Regions from separate parts of the Stenomitos rutilans genome, predicted to be linked through region 2. Evidence: predicted binding sites of a transcription regulator. Region 2 holds the regulator's gene; each other region holds the start of a gene.
The links. The regulator HrcA, encoded in region 2, represses chaperone genes, less so after heat shock. The targets are predictions, from matches to a motif close to ANTTAGCACTCNNNANTNNNGAGTGCTAANT.

Region 1 (3,637 bases), on a different contig from region 2:
GGCAAAAGACAGAGGGGGAAGGGGGAAAGGCATTTAAGGGATATAAGCTGACGGCTGATCGCTGACCGCTCTTTCCAACTCAAAACTCGAAACTCAAAACTCAAAACTTTATCCTTCACCCCTTACTACCGCCTTTGCCACCAAACCCCAAACGCGGTACCAAAACCGATTAAGGGAAAGATTGCGATCGCTAACCAGGTTGCTAGACTAGCTTGCTGAGCAGACAACCCTAGCCGACGGTTTTTGGCTTCTTTGGGGCGAATGGACAGAGATTGATCATCGGCATGGCTGAGCCAGCGCACTGAGTTGATGAAAACATCGCCATTAATGCCCTGGTTCACGGCCCCATCTTCAGCGAAGCGAGAGTTACCGATGACGACCAGCCGCGCTTCTTTCGGTTTTTGCTCAGTCCCTTGAGTGGCTGAGGCAGAGGGCAAGGGGCTGGGTGAAGGACTTGCAGATGCGGCAGGTTTGGGGCTGGGTGAAGGGCTGGAAGTAGCAGACGGGCTAGGAGAGGGCTTGGGACTGGTTGAGGCAGAGGGAGAGAGACTAGGTGAAGGCTTGGGGTTGGCCGAGGCAGATGAAGAAGGGCTGGGAGAGGGTTTGGGTGTGGAAGCCGCTGGCGGAGTGATGGTACGGGTGAGCGCAAAGCCAATAACCAACGGGCCGGGTCGATCGATCGCCGAGTCAAACTTTAAGGGCTGTTCCTTCACATTGCTTTCTGCCCAACTTCGCTCGCTGGTAAACAACAAGGGTACGGATTTAACATCGGTTTCGGGTTTGACATCGATCGGCTGTGCGAGTGGATAAATTGAGATTGAATTGTTAAAGTCCTTTGTAATTGGGTGGTTGCCGTACTGACTAACAGACGAGAAGGCAGGTCCCAGTTGAGCCAGTCTGCCTGACACATCAATCACCACTCGTTTGTCTACTGTCACGCCCCAACCGTTCAGCAGACTGCCTATACCTGGATTGGTATTGGGGTCAACCATCACAAACAGGTTGCCACCCCCTTTCACATACTCTTCCAGTGCGTTAACTTCTGGCTCTAGCAAGGGTTTTTGCGGGCCTGCCAGCACCAGCACATTCGCATCCGCAGGAATGGTGGCAGCTTCCAGTAGATTCAGCGGTTTAACCGTAAAGTTTTTCTCTTGCAGGGTCTTCACAGCCTGGGAGATCGCGCCCTGAGACTGGTCGATCGGGTGCTCCCCATGCCCCTGGATCACGTAGGCAAACGCTTTGCGATCGCTGATCAATTGTTCTAGCGCGCTGGTCAGCTTTACCTCAGACAGGTAGCCCCCTTCACCAACGAGGCTATCCCCAGTTGTGGGCGCGATCGTTTGCACATACTGCTTGCGTCCCTCTGGCTGCATTTCAGCAATAACATCCCCACCGCTCTTGACTTCTAGCCGCTGCACAAGTGAGGGTTGCGTGTTGGGATCGACAAATTCATAGCTCAGGCGATCGCTCTGGCGATGGTAGCTTTCCAGCAGTTCACGATCGCGTGAGTTAGGCTGTGGCACAAACACCCACACTTTCACGGGTTGCTTCAAATTCTTCACCAACTGCTGGGTTTCGGGAGCCAGCGAAAAAAGCTGATTCTCCGTCAAATCCAGCCGTCCCACATGGTTTGCCGCCAGGTAGTTGACCAAGCCTAAAATGGCAAGCACCGATAGTGTGGTAATCAGCGCATTTGCACCTACTTGTGTCGATCGCTGCTGCCAGAAGCCTGGTTGCGACTCATCTCGATACGTAGATTGGAAAACCAGCCATAGACCAATGATCACAATGCCTGCAATCACCAAACCCAAGGGAATGGGGCTAAAGGAGGCAGAGACGAGACCCGCGATCGCGCCAGCAATCACCAGCATCGGCCCCAGCCAGAACAGGTATTTGAGGAATTTAAGGTTGGTAGAAAGCGTTTTCACAGGAAGTTTTGAGTTAAAAGTGTTGAGTTTTGAGTTGGGGAGAAGGAAGCAGTAGTTAGGAGTTAAGAGTTTTGAGTTTGGGGAAAAGAAAGAAGTCAAGAGTTGACAATTCCATTTACGATTACCGCGAGTTTGTTGTTTCACTAGCCACCGATTCATAACTGATGCTCAGTGACTACTCAAAACTCAGAACTCAAAACTTTTCTCTCACGATCTCTGGAACCTGAACGCATCGATCGACTGCGCGGTTAAAAACAGTCCCAACACAATGTAGCTGGCAAAGAGCACCAGGCTGCTGCTATCCAAAATGCCCTGGTTCAAATTGTTGTAATGCTTGAGGAGGGAAAGATGCCCCAGGGCTGCTCCAATTGGGCCACCCAGCTTTTGACCGAGCACTTCGACTACCCAGAGGAAGAGGATAATGCCAAAGGTGCCGATCGCCGCCAAAATCGTGCTGTCGGTCAGCGAAGATACAAACATCCCTAATGAGAGTACAGCCGCCGCCAGCAGAATCAAGCCCAGATGCGCGACCAGTACGATCGCAAAGTTGAAGGGTGGGGTGGTGGTGCTAAAGACGAGCGCTTCGTAGAGCAAAAGCGGCAGCACCATTGTGGTAAAAAACGTCAGCACGCCCAGTAGTTTGCCCAGCGCCACCGCCCAGTTTGTCACGGGTGACGTCGCTAAAAGCTCCAGGGTACCGCGCTTGCGTTCTTCGGCATACAGCCCCATCGACAGAATCGGCAAAATGAACAGCGCGATCGAACCCAGGGTGCCTAAGAAAAACTGCAAAAACTGATAGGGCACATCGATCGGAGAGGCATACCCCGCACTATCGGCATAGGCCACCTGTTGCGTAATGCCGCCCAAAATGGTGACAAAGAAAAAGCCGGACAGCAGCCAAAACACACCCGCGATCGCGTAGGCAAGGGGTGAAGCGAAATAGCTCTGTAGCTCGCGTCGGTAAATTGCCAGAATGTTGCTCATCATCACACGCATCTAAGCTGCTTCTCCCGTTGATGGTTCTGCCTCGTCTGGATCGATCGTGGCATCCAGTGGCTTCTCTTCCGTGGTCAGTTGCAAGAAGACATCCTCCAGCGTGGCCTGCGATCGCCGCATTTCGTACAGCCCGATTCCCGCACCCACAACTGTCTTCGCGATGTCTCGGCCGATCAGTTCGGTTCCTGGTTCAGCCGTTACCCGCAGCTTATGGTGCTCTGGCAGGTCAGTCGATAGCCGCTCGACCAGCCTGACGTTTGGCAAGCCCTGGAGAAACACCATTAAGCGGGCGTGAATATCTGCCGCGTCGCCATCCACCTCTAGCTCATAGCCAGAACCACCCGTGAGCTGCGCCATCAGGTTTTCGGGCGTATTGGTTGCCACGACGCGCCCCTTGTTGATAATGGCAATGCGATCGCAGGTCATGCTGACTTCGGGCAAAATGTGCGTCGAAAGAATCACCGTATGATCGCCTGCCAGGCTTTTGATCAGGCTGCGAACTTCGGCAATCTGCCGTGGGTCTAAACCAACGGTCGGTTCATCCAAAATAATGGCGGGTGGATCATGCACGATCGCCTGTGCAATGCCGACTCGCTGCCGATACCCTTTTGAGAGCTTTCGAATCAACGTGTGGGTTTTTTCGGTCAAATTACAGCGGTCGATCGCCGTTTGCACGCGATGGGGGCGATCGCCTGCATTCACCCCTTTAATCC
Region 2 (3,637 bases):
CCTGGGTAGAAACAGCGCTGCACCAGGAATTGCTTGCAATTCGCCGTTTAACAGACGTGCAGGATTACTGGCAACTAACCAGTAGAAGCCGCCAGCACTGAGCAACAGCAACACCAAGACAACGACAGACAAAAAGAGAAAGAGCGAACGGAGCTTCATGAGATCACTGTTGCTAACAGGCAGGAGCGTAAAAACAGTCCAGCATCATTATCCTGTAGTGCGTGCATCTTCTCCGCGATCGAGCGACCGCGTTTCTCAGCGTCTTGGCCTTAAAGGATGAAGAACTGTTGGGCTGCTTTAGATCATCGATGAGGCAATAGCTCGAAGATTATCTGTCAATTTTTAGGGTTGAGTTACCTTAAGGTTATCGATGAGGCAGAGAAGGTGAAGCTGATGCTAAGTTGAGTTCTGTGAAGTATTAGCGATATACAGACCAGTGATTGAGATTAGACCAATCCAGCAACATCAGATCGAACAAGCCAAGCAAATTGTTACGGCAGTTTCCCTAGAAATCTGGCAGGGTGTACTGACCAAAGAGGATGTGAGTCGCTATGATTCAATGTCCGATATCGAGAATGTGCGATCGCATTATTTCAACAACTGTGGTACGTTTTTGGTCCTGGTCGATGATAAACAAGTTGTGGGTACTGGGGCGATTCGGCGACTCGATGATGAAATCTGTGAACTCAAGCGAATGTGGTTTCTAAAAGAGTATCGAGGACAGGGATTTGGCTGGAAGATGGCTCAAATGCTCTTCGATTTTGCACGGCAGGCAGGATATCGGAAAGTCAGACTTGATTTGGCTAACGATGAGCGGCAACCACAAGCGCTCAAGCTCTATAGAAATCTTGGTTTTTACTCAATTGAACGGTATAACGATAGCGCGTGCACTGTGTTCATGGAAAAGGTTCTGTAACAGCAGAATCAGGAAGGGTAGCTAAGCAGCCTAACCGATTAGCAACCAGCCGTCAGCGGTCAGCCCTTCGCCCTTTGCCTTCTGTCTTCTGCCCTCTGCCTTTTGCTATACAATCAAAAGCAGCTCGCGTGCATCCTACTCTCCACCCCACTCCCCACTTCCAATGCCCGCCTCCTTTAGCCAACCCATTCCCCAAATTAGCGTTACAGAGTTAAAACAGCTTCTGGAGGCGGCCTCTGACGATGTGCAGTTTGTGGATGTCCGAGAAGCGAATGAGTTGGCGATCGCCAAGTTAGAAGGCTTTGAGCATTTGCCCTTAAGCGCCTTTGGTGAATGGTCGCAAACCATTCAAACGCGGCTTGATCCACAAAAGGAGACGATCGTGCTCTGTCATCACGGAGTCCGCTCAGCCCAGATGTGTCAGTGGTTACAGACTCAGGGGTTTGTGCACGTCAAAAACGTGGTCGGTGGAATTGATGCCTACGCCCACGTCGTAGATCGTTCAGTGCCACAGTATTGACGCGATCGTCACCTTTTTAATCGCCACCTTCTCACGAGAAGCAGGTCAGGCTTGCGGCGACCCTAGCAATAGAAGCTGTAGGGCTAGAAACGTTAGCTTCGTAAAGATTTAGTAGTTTCGTTGCGTCTGCTACGAGTCAGGCTGATACGTAAGGTGAAGATAAAGCATCCGCTATTGTAGGTGACAGCGCTTAAACTTTAATTAAGGCTCCTAATCTTTTAATCATCGCGGCTATTCTTTAGGGCTGGTGCATCAACGGTCAGTAGCAGCCATCCTTTTCACCCTTCATATCTGCGCATTTAGAATGTCCCAATCGGTCAATCTTACAAATCGCCAGCAGCAAGTTCTTTGGGCAACCATCCGCCATTACATCGCTACGGCTGAACCCGTTGGTTCGGAAGCACTGGTCAAAGATTACAACTTGAGCGTTAGTTCTGCGACGATACGCAATGCAATGGCAGCGCTAGAGAAGGGTGGTTTACTCTTCCAGCCGCACATATCAGCAGGGCGAGTGCCTTCCGACTCTGGCTACCGCACTTATGTTGATCAGTTGATTGTGCCGTCGAATGGCCTCACCCAACAAGTCGCACATTTGCTCAACGACCGCCTGAACTCAGAAGATTGGAGCTTTGAAGCTCTGCTACGAGGTGCGGCACAAATTCTGGCAACCGTTGGGGGGTATATCACGCTCATTACAACGCCTCAAACTCGCACCAGTCATCTACGTCATGTGCAGCTTGTGCCAGTCGATGCGCGCCGAGTGATGTTGATTTTTGTCACCGACTCCTACGAAACACAGTCTGCCCTGATTGAATTGCCACTCTTTACAGACGTTGAAGACCTCGATACTGATCTGCTAGAGCGAGAGCTTCAGATCTTGTCTAACTTCCTAAACAGCCAGTTACGCGGACGGGCGATCGCCGAACTGGCAACCCTCGACTGGAGCGAACTTGATCGCGAATTTGAACGCTATGCCGACCTCCTCAGAACCATCCTGGTGGAATTAACCCGGCGATCGCAGCCACCCGCCCCCACGCAGATTGTGATTAGCGGGCTAGCAGAAGTGCTCCGTCAACCAGAATTTTCAGAACTTCAGCAGGTGCAAACCATCATCCATCTTTTGGAAGAAGAGCAGCACCAACTCGTCCCCCTCATTTTTGAGCGATCGGATTTGCTTGAGCGATCGGATTTAGAACAACCCCGCAAGCGCGTGACGATTCGCATTGGGGCAGAAAACCCCTTAAAACCGATGCGAACCTGCACCCTCATTTCCTCAACCTATCACAAAGATTCTGTGCCAGTAGGGAGTGTAGGGGTATTAGGGCCGACGCGCATGGTGTACGAGAACGCGATCGCGCTGGTGGAAGCCGCTGCCGATTACCTCTCAGAGGCTTTAAGCACACAACCGTCATCCTAGTTTCTACACGCTTACCAGTAAGAGCTGCCTCCTTTGAGGGCACTATAGGTGTGCCGCGCTGCTGATGGTGCTAGCGATCGCGTGCAAACTCTCGTGGTGCAACACTGGCTGCAAGGAACTTCAGGACATGGTACAAACATTACTTTCATCGTTGGGCTTATGGGTGCTGCTTCCTAGCGCGTTTTGGATGCTCATGATTTTTGACTGCGTTCGCAACGAACCCGATCGACAAACCTGGATCTACATTCTGATCTTTCTAAACGTAGCGGGCGCGATCGTGTACTTCTTTGCCTGTTGGTTACCCCGCTCCAACGTAGCCGCACCCAGTTACTTCAAACGCTGGAGCCTACGCCAGCCCCTTTGGAACGCAGAAGCGGGTGTCCGAAACATTGGAAAAGCCCACCAATATGTCACGCTGGGTAATGTCTTGACCGAAATGGGCACGTTTGACAAAGCCGTCGTAGCCTACCAGCAGGCCCTGGAGAAAGAACCTGCCAACGTTCATGCTCTGTGGGGTGCAGCATTTATTGAGATGAGAAACAAGCAGTTTGCAGTGGCAAGAGAGCATCTACAAGCACTGTTAAAGCTCGATTCAGACTACAAATGTGGTGAAGCCTCACTTTTGTACGGCAAAGTACTGTTTGAGCTAGGAGACTGGGAGATCGCTCAATCACATCTCGAAAAAGATATCAAACACTGGAGCCATCCTGAATCATCGCTGTTGCTCGCCACGATTCAAAGCAAAGCAGGCAACACTCAAGACGCTCGCAACTGCCTGGAGACG
Region 3 (3,637 bases), on a different contig from region 2:
GTGGTTGATGGGGATCGTCCTAGTCATTGCGCGCTGGGCTGATAAGGGCAGTCTGGGACTGGCATGTGGTCTTCATGCTGGCTGGATCTGGGGCATGGCAAGTTTGGATGCAGCACAGCTCATTCACTACACCGATCGCGCGCCTGAGTGGTTGACTGGACTAAAAAAGCAGCCGCTTGCCGGTGGCATGGGGCTGCTCTTGCTAGGGGTAACAGGTGGTGTACTTTGGGGCATTGGTAGGTGAATGAGTGCTAGCCCCTCAATATTTCAGCGTTAGCAATAGGACGAGATATCTTCGCCGCAATCGTCGGCTAGATACGACAGTGCCCGAAAGCGTAAGCTGACGAGTTGGTCGTAAAGAGGATTGAGCTTGCATAGTGGAGGAATGTGCGCGATCGTGCGGCCAAAGAGGTTAATATCGCGCTCAAACGGGCACTGAGAAGGAATCAGCTTACACAGAAAGTGAGCAATTCTGGGATCTTGCACATCCATTTGGTCTAACCAATCGCGCACGGGCTGCAAGACCGTTGTCTGCGGGTGCAAGTTTACGTAAGACTGCATTGGGCGCTCAATGCCAGAGACAAACATCGGTTGATGCGATAGCTCAGCTTCAAGCGTATTCGTCGCTTGGAGCTCACTACCAATGTGCGGTTCGGTCAGGGTTGTACGAAGGACTTCCAACACTTCTGTTTTGAGTCCAAGCGATTGACAGTAGCGGAAGAGGATTTCATCCTCGCTGAAGGAATAAACACCATCCGCGATCGCCACCATAACAGCCATTCTCAGAAAATGCTCAGCAGCAGCGGGGTCGTGTTCAAATGCTTCTGCTAGCTCAGCAGGTGAAACCGGGTCTAGTGCTTTTGAGGTGTCGATGGCAGCTAGATCCTGGTTAGTTAGGGAAGTAATCAGATTTTTCTCCTCTGGAGCGAAATTTCCATCAGCCCAAGCGATCGTTAACAGTCCACGAAACCAAACGGATATTTGTTGGTTTGTGTAGGGAAGTTGAAGCGTGCTAGTCATTCGTTTTCAGCTATTTCGACTAGATTCCGAGTCGATTGTAGCTCTTTCTTTACATAGAGTGACTGTAGTCTAGATGACTAAACGCCTGAAAAGTCCGCTAGAAGCCGCATCTCTGTTCTCTAAAGGTTCGGTAAACCTTACTTTAAAGTTGACTTTAACCTCGTTTGGCCTTGCGCTAACGTTTTAATTTCTTAGGTGAAGTAACTGCGTAATACCATCTACACTTAATTGGGCTACAGATCAAGAACCTCAAAGAGTGATGGCACAGAGCTTCTGTAACTCAACACTCAAAACTCAAAACTGGTATTAGAACGGTTCTCTACCCGTTTATAGTGATGAGGAGAAGGGATGCAAGATTACTGGTCGTCCAGGGTATTTGTCTAGAGTCCTTTAACTAGCCCCTTCGCAGCCTTCAGCTAATAGGAGACAGATATGTTTGGTCTTGGGTGGCCCGAAGTTGTCATTATTCTCATTGCGGCAGTCCTCATCTTTGGCCCTAAAAAAATTCCAGAGCTGGGCAGTACGCTGGGTAAAACGCTGCGGGGCTTTAAAGAAGGGGTAAGCCAAACTGAAGACGAGCAAGACGAGCAAGACGAGGACTACCACCGTTAGGGCATCAGCGTCGAATCGCTCTGCTATCAACTCCCCTTGCATACAGGGCGTGTGGAACTTTTTAATGACAGCTTTATGAGGGCAATCGCTTGATCTTAAGTGAAGCTAATTTCATCGCATATGCTTTGCTTCCTAAGCAACTCTACAGCAGTTTTTCTAAGCCATAAACCAGCACTTTGAGCGGCACGACTTTGCGGATTGCTAGCAGTACGCCTGGCATGTAGCATGCGCGATCGCTCGTGTCGTGACGTAAAGTATAAACCTGCCCAGACGCGCCAAAGATCACCTCTTGATGAGCGATTAAACCGGGGAGTCGCACGCTATGGATCCGAATATCTGCTTCTGATAGGCTGCCGCGTGCACCTGGAAGCTTTTCAGTTTCTTGCACGCTGGATGGGTTGAACGTTTTACCAAGCTCTGCCAGCATTTGGGCCGTTTGAATGGCGGTGCCGCTGGGTGCGTCGGCTTTCTGGTTGTGGTGTAGCTCAATAATTTCAACGTGATCGAAGTATTGAGATGCCTGGATCGCCGCCTGTTGCAGTAGCACCATGCCGATCGAGAAATTTGGAATGACCAGACAACCCGTGCTGGCTTTGTCTGCAAACTCAGCGAGGTCTTGGAGTTGTTCAGCACTCAGGCCAGTTGTCCCAACCACAGGACGAATGCCGTAGGCGATCGCTGAACGAACATTGCTGTATACCGAGCTAGGGTGGGTAAAGTCTACCATCACACCAAGCTGTTTTTCCTGCGCCAGCATAGCTAACATTGGCTCAAACTCATTGGTAACAGGTACCTCAAGCGCTCCGCAACCTGCTAATTCGCCAATATCCTGCCCCTGGTATTCTGGGCTGCGATCGACCGCTCCAATGAGGGTCATGTCGTCTGCTTGGGCGATCGCTTTCACGACTTCACGCCCCATTTTGCCCCCTGCACCATTCACTAAAACCGGGATGGGAAGCTGCCCTGTCATCGTTTTACTCGCCTCTGTAAGCTATCTCTAAGCCATCTTAGGTATTCTAAACTGGGGTAAGCTTCTCCGAGCGAAGGGTTGGAAAAATGCAAGCGTAAGTTTTAACTCAGCTTTAGCTTTCTCGTCTTCTATGCAAGGGTGAGCAGACACAACAGCAATGCTTCTGTCCATTCCACAACGGCCCCATACGTATCGCCTGTATGACCGCCTAACTGGTTGTTGAACCATGCTCCAGTTAAGAGAGCGACCGCACTGCCACCGCCAATCGTTAGCCAAACAATCAACCACGGTGTGAGACTGAGCCAGCCGAGTAAACCACTCATAGCCAGGAGCAGCACCAATGAGGGTAGGACTTCCCACCGCGATCGCAGTGCTGCTTTGTGGAAAGCACCCTTGCCATCTGGTTTGAGATAGGGATAGAAAACGATCGTGGCTACTTGGCCCCAACGTCCCCAAGCCGCCACCAGCATCAGCACGAGCCAGCGCTGTGAGGCAATATCAGTGAGAGCCGCTACTTTGAGTAGAAGAATGATGCTTACTGCCATTGACCCGAAAGCTCCAGTGCGACTGTCTGCCATTACTTGAAGGCGGCGCTCTGGATCTAGCACAGCCAAGCCATCGGCAGTATCTATCGCACCGTCTAGGTGTAGCCCGCCAGTGATGCCAACCCAGGTGACTACAGCGATCGCACTGCGGGTCAGTGGAGGCATGCCTAGATGGAACAAAGCAAGATCAAGCAGCCCGATTAAACCGCCGATCGCCAAGCCTACAACAGTTGCCCAGCGGGCGATGCCGTGAAAGGTAGGCGTCCAGCGCGGTGGAAGCGGGATACAGGTATAAAATGCGATCGCGCCTAAAAACGTCGAGAGATGCTTCAACATAACGCGTTACTTGTTAAGAACCCATTGCTCTACCAGGAAAGAAGCCGCTTTACATAGCCTTTGTTCGTTGCCTCAAAACCGCCATACTTCAGAGTTCTCGACGATTGCCTGAGAGGATGTCTTAAAAGGTATGAATGCCTACCCGAACCGCCCC
Region 4 (3,637 bases), on a different contig from region 2:
TTTTGACCGGCGTTTTCAGCAATGCGCTTTAGGGGAGCTGCCAGAGCACGAGCCACGATCGACGCACCAATTAACTCTTCGCCCTTGAGGTTGCTGTTTGCCCAAGTTTCCAGTTCAGGAGACAGGTGCGCCAGAGTTGTACCGCCACCGGGAACGATGCCTTCTTCAACAGCCGCTTTGGTTGCGTTGATAGCATCTTCTAGACGAAGTTTGCGGTCTTTCATTTCAGTTTCGGTTGCTGCGCCCACTTTGATCACAGCGACGCCACCCGCCAACTTCGCCAAGCGCTCTTGCAGCTTCTCTTTGTCATAGGAGGACTCGGTTTCCTCAATTTGACGACGGATTTGCTCCACGCGAGTCTTAACAGCCTTTTCGTTGCCTTCAGCGACAAGCGTGGTGGTGTCTTTGGTGAGGGTGATGCGACGAGCCTTACCCAGCGATTCGAGCTTGGTGGTATCCAGTTTCAGACCAGCATCTTCGGTAATCAGTTGACCGCCCGTGAGAATAGCGATGTCTTCTAGCATTGCCTTACGACGATCGCCAAAACCAGGAGCTTTAACGGCTGCTACGTTCAACACACCGCGCAAACGGTTAACCACCAGGGTTGCCAGCGCTTCTTTCTCGATGTCTTCAGCGATGATGACGAGAGGACGACCCGCACGAGCCACTTGCTCCAAAACAGGTACCAGGTCTTGTACCAGGGTGATTTTCTTATCGGTGATCAAGATGAAAGGCTCATCTAAAACCGCTTCCATGCGCTCGGTGTCGGTGGCAAAGTAGGGAGAAATGTAGCCCTTGTCGAAACGCATCCCTTCGGTAACTTCCAGTTCGGTCGTCATGGACTTGCCTTCTTCGAGGGAAATCACACCCTCTTTGCCCACTTTGTCCATTGCATTGGCAATCATCTGGCCGACTTCATCGTCGTTACCAGCCGAGATGGCACCGACTTGCGCGATCGCCTTGGAATCTTCTACAGGACGAGCATGTTCAGCGATCTTATCTACCAGGTAGCCAGTCGCTTTGTCGATACCACGCTTCAGTGAAATCGCGTTAGCACCAGCAGCAACGTTCCGCAGACCTTCTTTCACGATCGCGTGAGCCAGCACAGTTGCAGTAGTTGTACCATCACCAGCCGCATCGTTGGTTTTGGACGCCGCTTGACGAATGAGCGCTACGCCAGTGTTCTCTACGTGGTCTTCGAGTTCGATTTCTTTGGCGATCGTGACCCCATCGTTCACAATCTGCGGTGCGCCAAACTTCTTCTCCAGTACGACGTTCCGACCTTTGGGGCCGAGGGTGACTGCCACCGCTTCAGCCAGAGTATCCATACCTTTTTCAAGGGCACGACGAGCATTTTCGTTGTAAATGATGCGCTTAGCCATATCGGTTTTTGGTTGTTAGTTGTTGGTTGTGAGCTTGAAAAGAATGAAGTGCTTGGTTGTTAGGGCTTGATGTTAGAGTGCGGCAAGCGGTCGTGCTAGCGGCGTCTAACAACGAAAAACTAAAAACTAACAATTACGAAACGATCGCCAAAATGTCCTTTTCAGACAGCAGGACGTATTCTTCAGCGCCGAGTTTGATGTCGGTGCCTGCATACTTGGAATAAAGCACCTTGTCGCCAATTTTTACTTCTGGCTCTTGGCGCGCACCATCGTCACTGCGCTTCCCAGGACCAACGGCCACGATTTCGCCAATTTGAGGTTTTTCTTTCGCGGCATCAGGCAGAAGAATTCCACCAGCGGTCTTCTCCTCAGAGGCGCTTACTTTCACAAAAACACGATCACCCAGCGGCTTTACAGTAGAGACGCTCAGAGTTACGGCTGCCATACAAAATTCTCCAAACTAGCAGGTTAAGCTGAACAACAAAATTCAGTTGCGTTAGCACTCAGGGCAGAGTTAGCACTCTCAACCCCTGAGTGCTAATCTACCGAAGGTTAGATACAATTGCAACTTTTTGCTCTGTACGGGTATCCGAACTGGAGTGAGTGGAGTGGAGGAAAGAGGGCGGGAGGCAGGGGAAGCAGAGGAGGCAGGGGAGGCAGAGGAGGCAGGAGGGAAGGGGAGAGTTTTGAGTTTTGAGTTCATTCTGTCTTTTGCCTTCTGCTTTCTGCCTTCACTATTCTTCACCCAAGTTAAGGCACATCTCAATTTGGGCAAACTGAAGGGACTTCAGTGATATGAATCGTTTTATTGATTGGTTCCTTTTGCGATCGGAGTCTTTCCCTTGGTTTGTCACCCTGTATCCAATGAATTTGATCAACATGACTTGCTGCCAACGCTATTAGAGAGCAGTTTGCAGGCGTTGCATCTAGAGGCAACGCTTCAGGAGTTGCAGCGTTATGATTTTTGCGTCGAGTTGGACTGTTTAGGTATCGAACTGGCTCATGTGTTTGAGCAACACCCACTTTTGCCAGGAACGGTGCTGGTTGAACGGGGTCGGTTTGTGGGAATGCTGTCGCGGCGACGGTTGCTGGAATACTTAATTCGTCCGCATGGCATTGATTTTTTTCTGAAGGAACCTCTGAGGGTTTTACACGGCTACGCTCGTAGCGATTTTCTGGTGGTGTCGAGTACAACGCCGATTGTGGTTGCTGCACAGCAAGCATTACGTCGATCGCCCGAACTGCAAGGGGAACCGATCGTGGTGCAGGCAGCCTCCCAGACTTATCATGTGCTGGACGTTCATACCTTAAATATTGCCTACTGGCAGATTCGCGGTGTCGAAACACAGGTACGGTACGAACGCACTCAAGCGCAACTTATTCAGAGCGACAAAATGGCGCGTTTGGGGCGCTTAGTCGATGGGGTTGCCCACGAAATTCTTGACCCAGTGAGCTTCATTTGGGGAAATCTGAGCCATGTCTCTGCTTACAGCGATAGCCTTTTGAAGCTGTTATCTGCTTACGAAGCCACGATGACACCATTGCCTGCTGCGTTGGTTCAGCTTCGAGATGAGCTAGAACTTGATTACCTTCAAGAGGATTTACCCCGCACGATCGAGAGTATTCGAACTGGTGCAGAACGCTTATCGAAGTTGGCGAGCAGCTTGCAAAACTTCTGCCACATTGATGAGGTGTATCCCAAACCCGCTGACTTACATGAACTTCTCGACAGCATTCTACTGCTGCTTAAAAGCCGCCTGACTAGTGAAATTCGAGTGGTGAAGCAGTACGGACAACTGCCTCCCGTACTCTGTTTTGCCGGTCAATTGCATCAAGTATTTATGAATATCCTGACCCATGCGGTGGATGCTCTGATCGATCAGGCCGTAAGTCAGCAGCTAGGACACGATTTTAAGGTGAGTCAGCCGTGCGGAATGACGATGCCAAACCTGACTCAACCAACGATCGCGATTACAACTGAAATTCGTACAACGATCGTTAACGGCAAGCCTTCACGCTGGGTCGCTATCTGCATTGCCGATAATGGACCAGGCTTGTCAGTAGAAGACCAGACGCGCATTTGGGAAACGTTTTCAGTGAAAAAACGGGCAGAAAAAGAAACCAGTTTGGCAGTGAGCTATCAAATTCTGACCGCTAAGCATGGCGGTAAGTTTGAGATGCGATCGCGCAATGAGGACTTTGAATCCTCCTACCGTAAAGCCACAGTCAAGACGGGTTGTGAGCCAACAGGTACA

Region 1: a site for HrcA is predicted at 1,975-2,005, ahead of AC5JLP_RS07755 (GldG family protein). Genes of this name have one in related genera too.
Region 3: a site for HrcA is predicted at 1,299-1,329, ahead of tatA (twin-arginine translocase TatA/TatE family subunit). Genes of this name have one in related genera too.
Region 4: a site for HrcA is predicted at 1,895-1,925, ahead of groES (co-chaperone GroES). Genes of this name have one in related genera too.

What each region holds. Positions count from the first base shown of each region.
Region 1 is NZ_JCACKR010000048.1:6,996-10,632, reverse strand. Features, by position in the region: gene AC5JLP_RS07755 (GldG family protein) at 126-1,928, opposite strand; gene AC5JLP_RS07750 (ABC transporter permease) at 2,136-2,924, opposite strand; gene AC5JLP_RS07745 (ABC transporter ATP-binding protein) at 2,925-3,637, opposite strand, start outside.
Region 2 is NZ_JCACKR010000116.1:246,552-250,188, forward strand. Features, by position in the region: gene AC5JLP_RS24915 (DUF3352 domain-containing protein) at 1-159, opposite strand, end outside; gene AC5JLP_RS24920 (GNAT family N-acetyltransferase) at 437-916, shown strand; gene AC5JLP_RS24925 (rhodanese-like domain-containing protein) at 1,080-1,436, shown strand; gene hrcA (heat-inducible transcriptional repressor HrcA) at 1,741-2,853, shown strand; gene AC5JLP_RS24935 (tetratricopeptide repeat protein) at 2,981-3,637, shown strand, end outside.
Region 3 is NZ_JCACKR010000010.1:9-3,645, reverse strand. Features, by position in the region: gene AC5JLP_RS00440 (CPBP family intramembrane glutamic endopeptidase) at 1-244, shown strand, start outside; gene AC5JLP_RS00435 (Mo-dependent nitrogenase C-terminal domain-containing protein) at 274-1,020, opposite strand; gene tatA (twin-arginine translocase TatA/TatE family subunit) at 1,453-1,632, shown strand; gene dapB (4-hydroxy-tetrahydrodipicolinate reductase) at 1,775-2,602, opposite strand; gene cobS (adenosylcobinamide-GDP ribazoletransferase) at 2,731-3,483, opposite strand.
Region 4 is NZ_JCACKR010000169.1:2,336-5,972, forward strand. Features, by position in the region: gene groL (chaperonin GroEL) at 1-1,382, opposite strand, end outside; gene groES (co-chaperone GroES) at 1,516-1,827, opposite strand; gene AC5JLP_RS33685 (sensor histidine kinase) at 2,225-3,637, shown strand, end outside.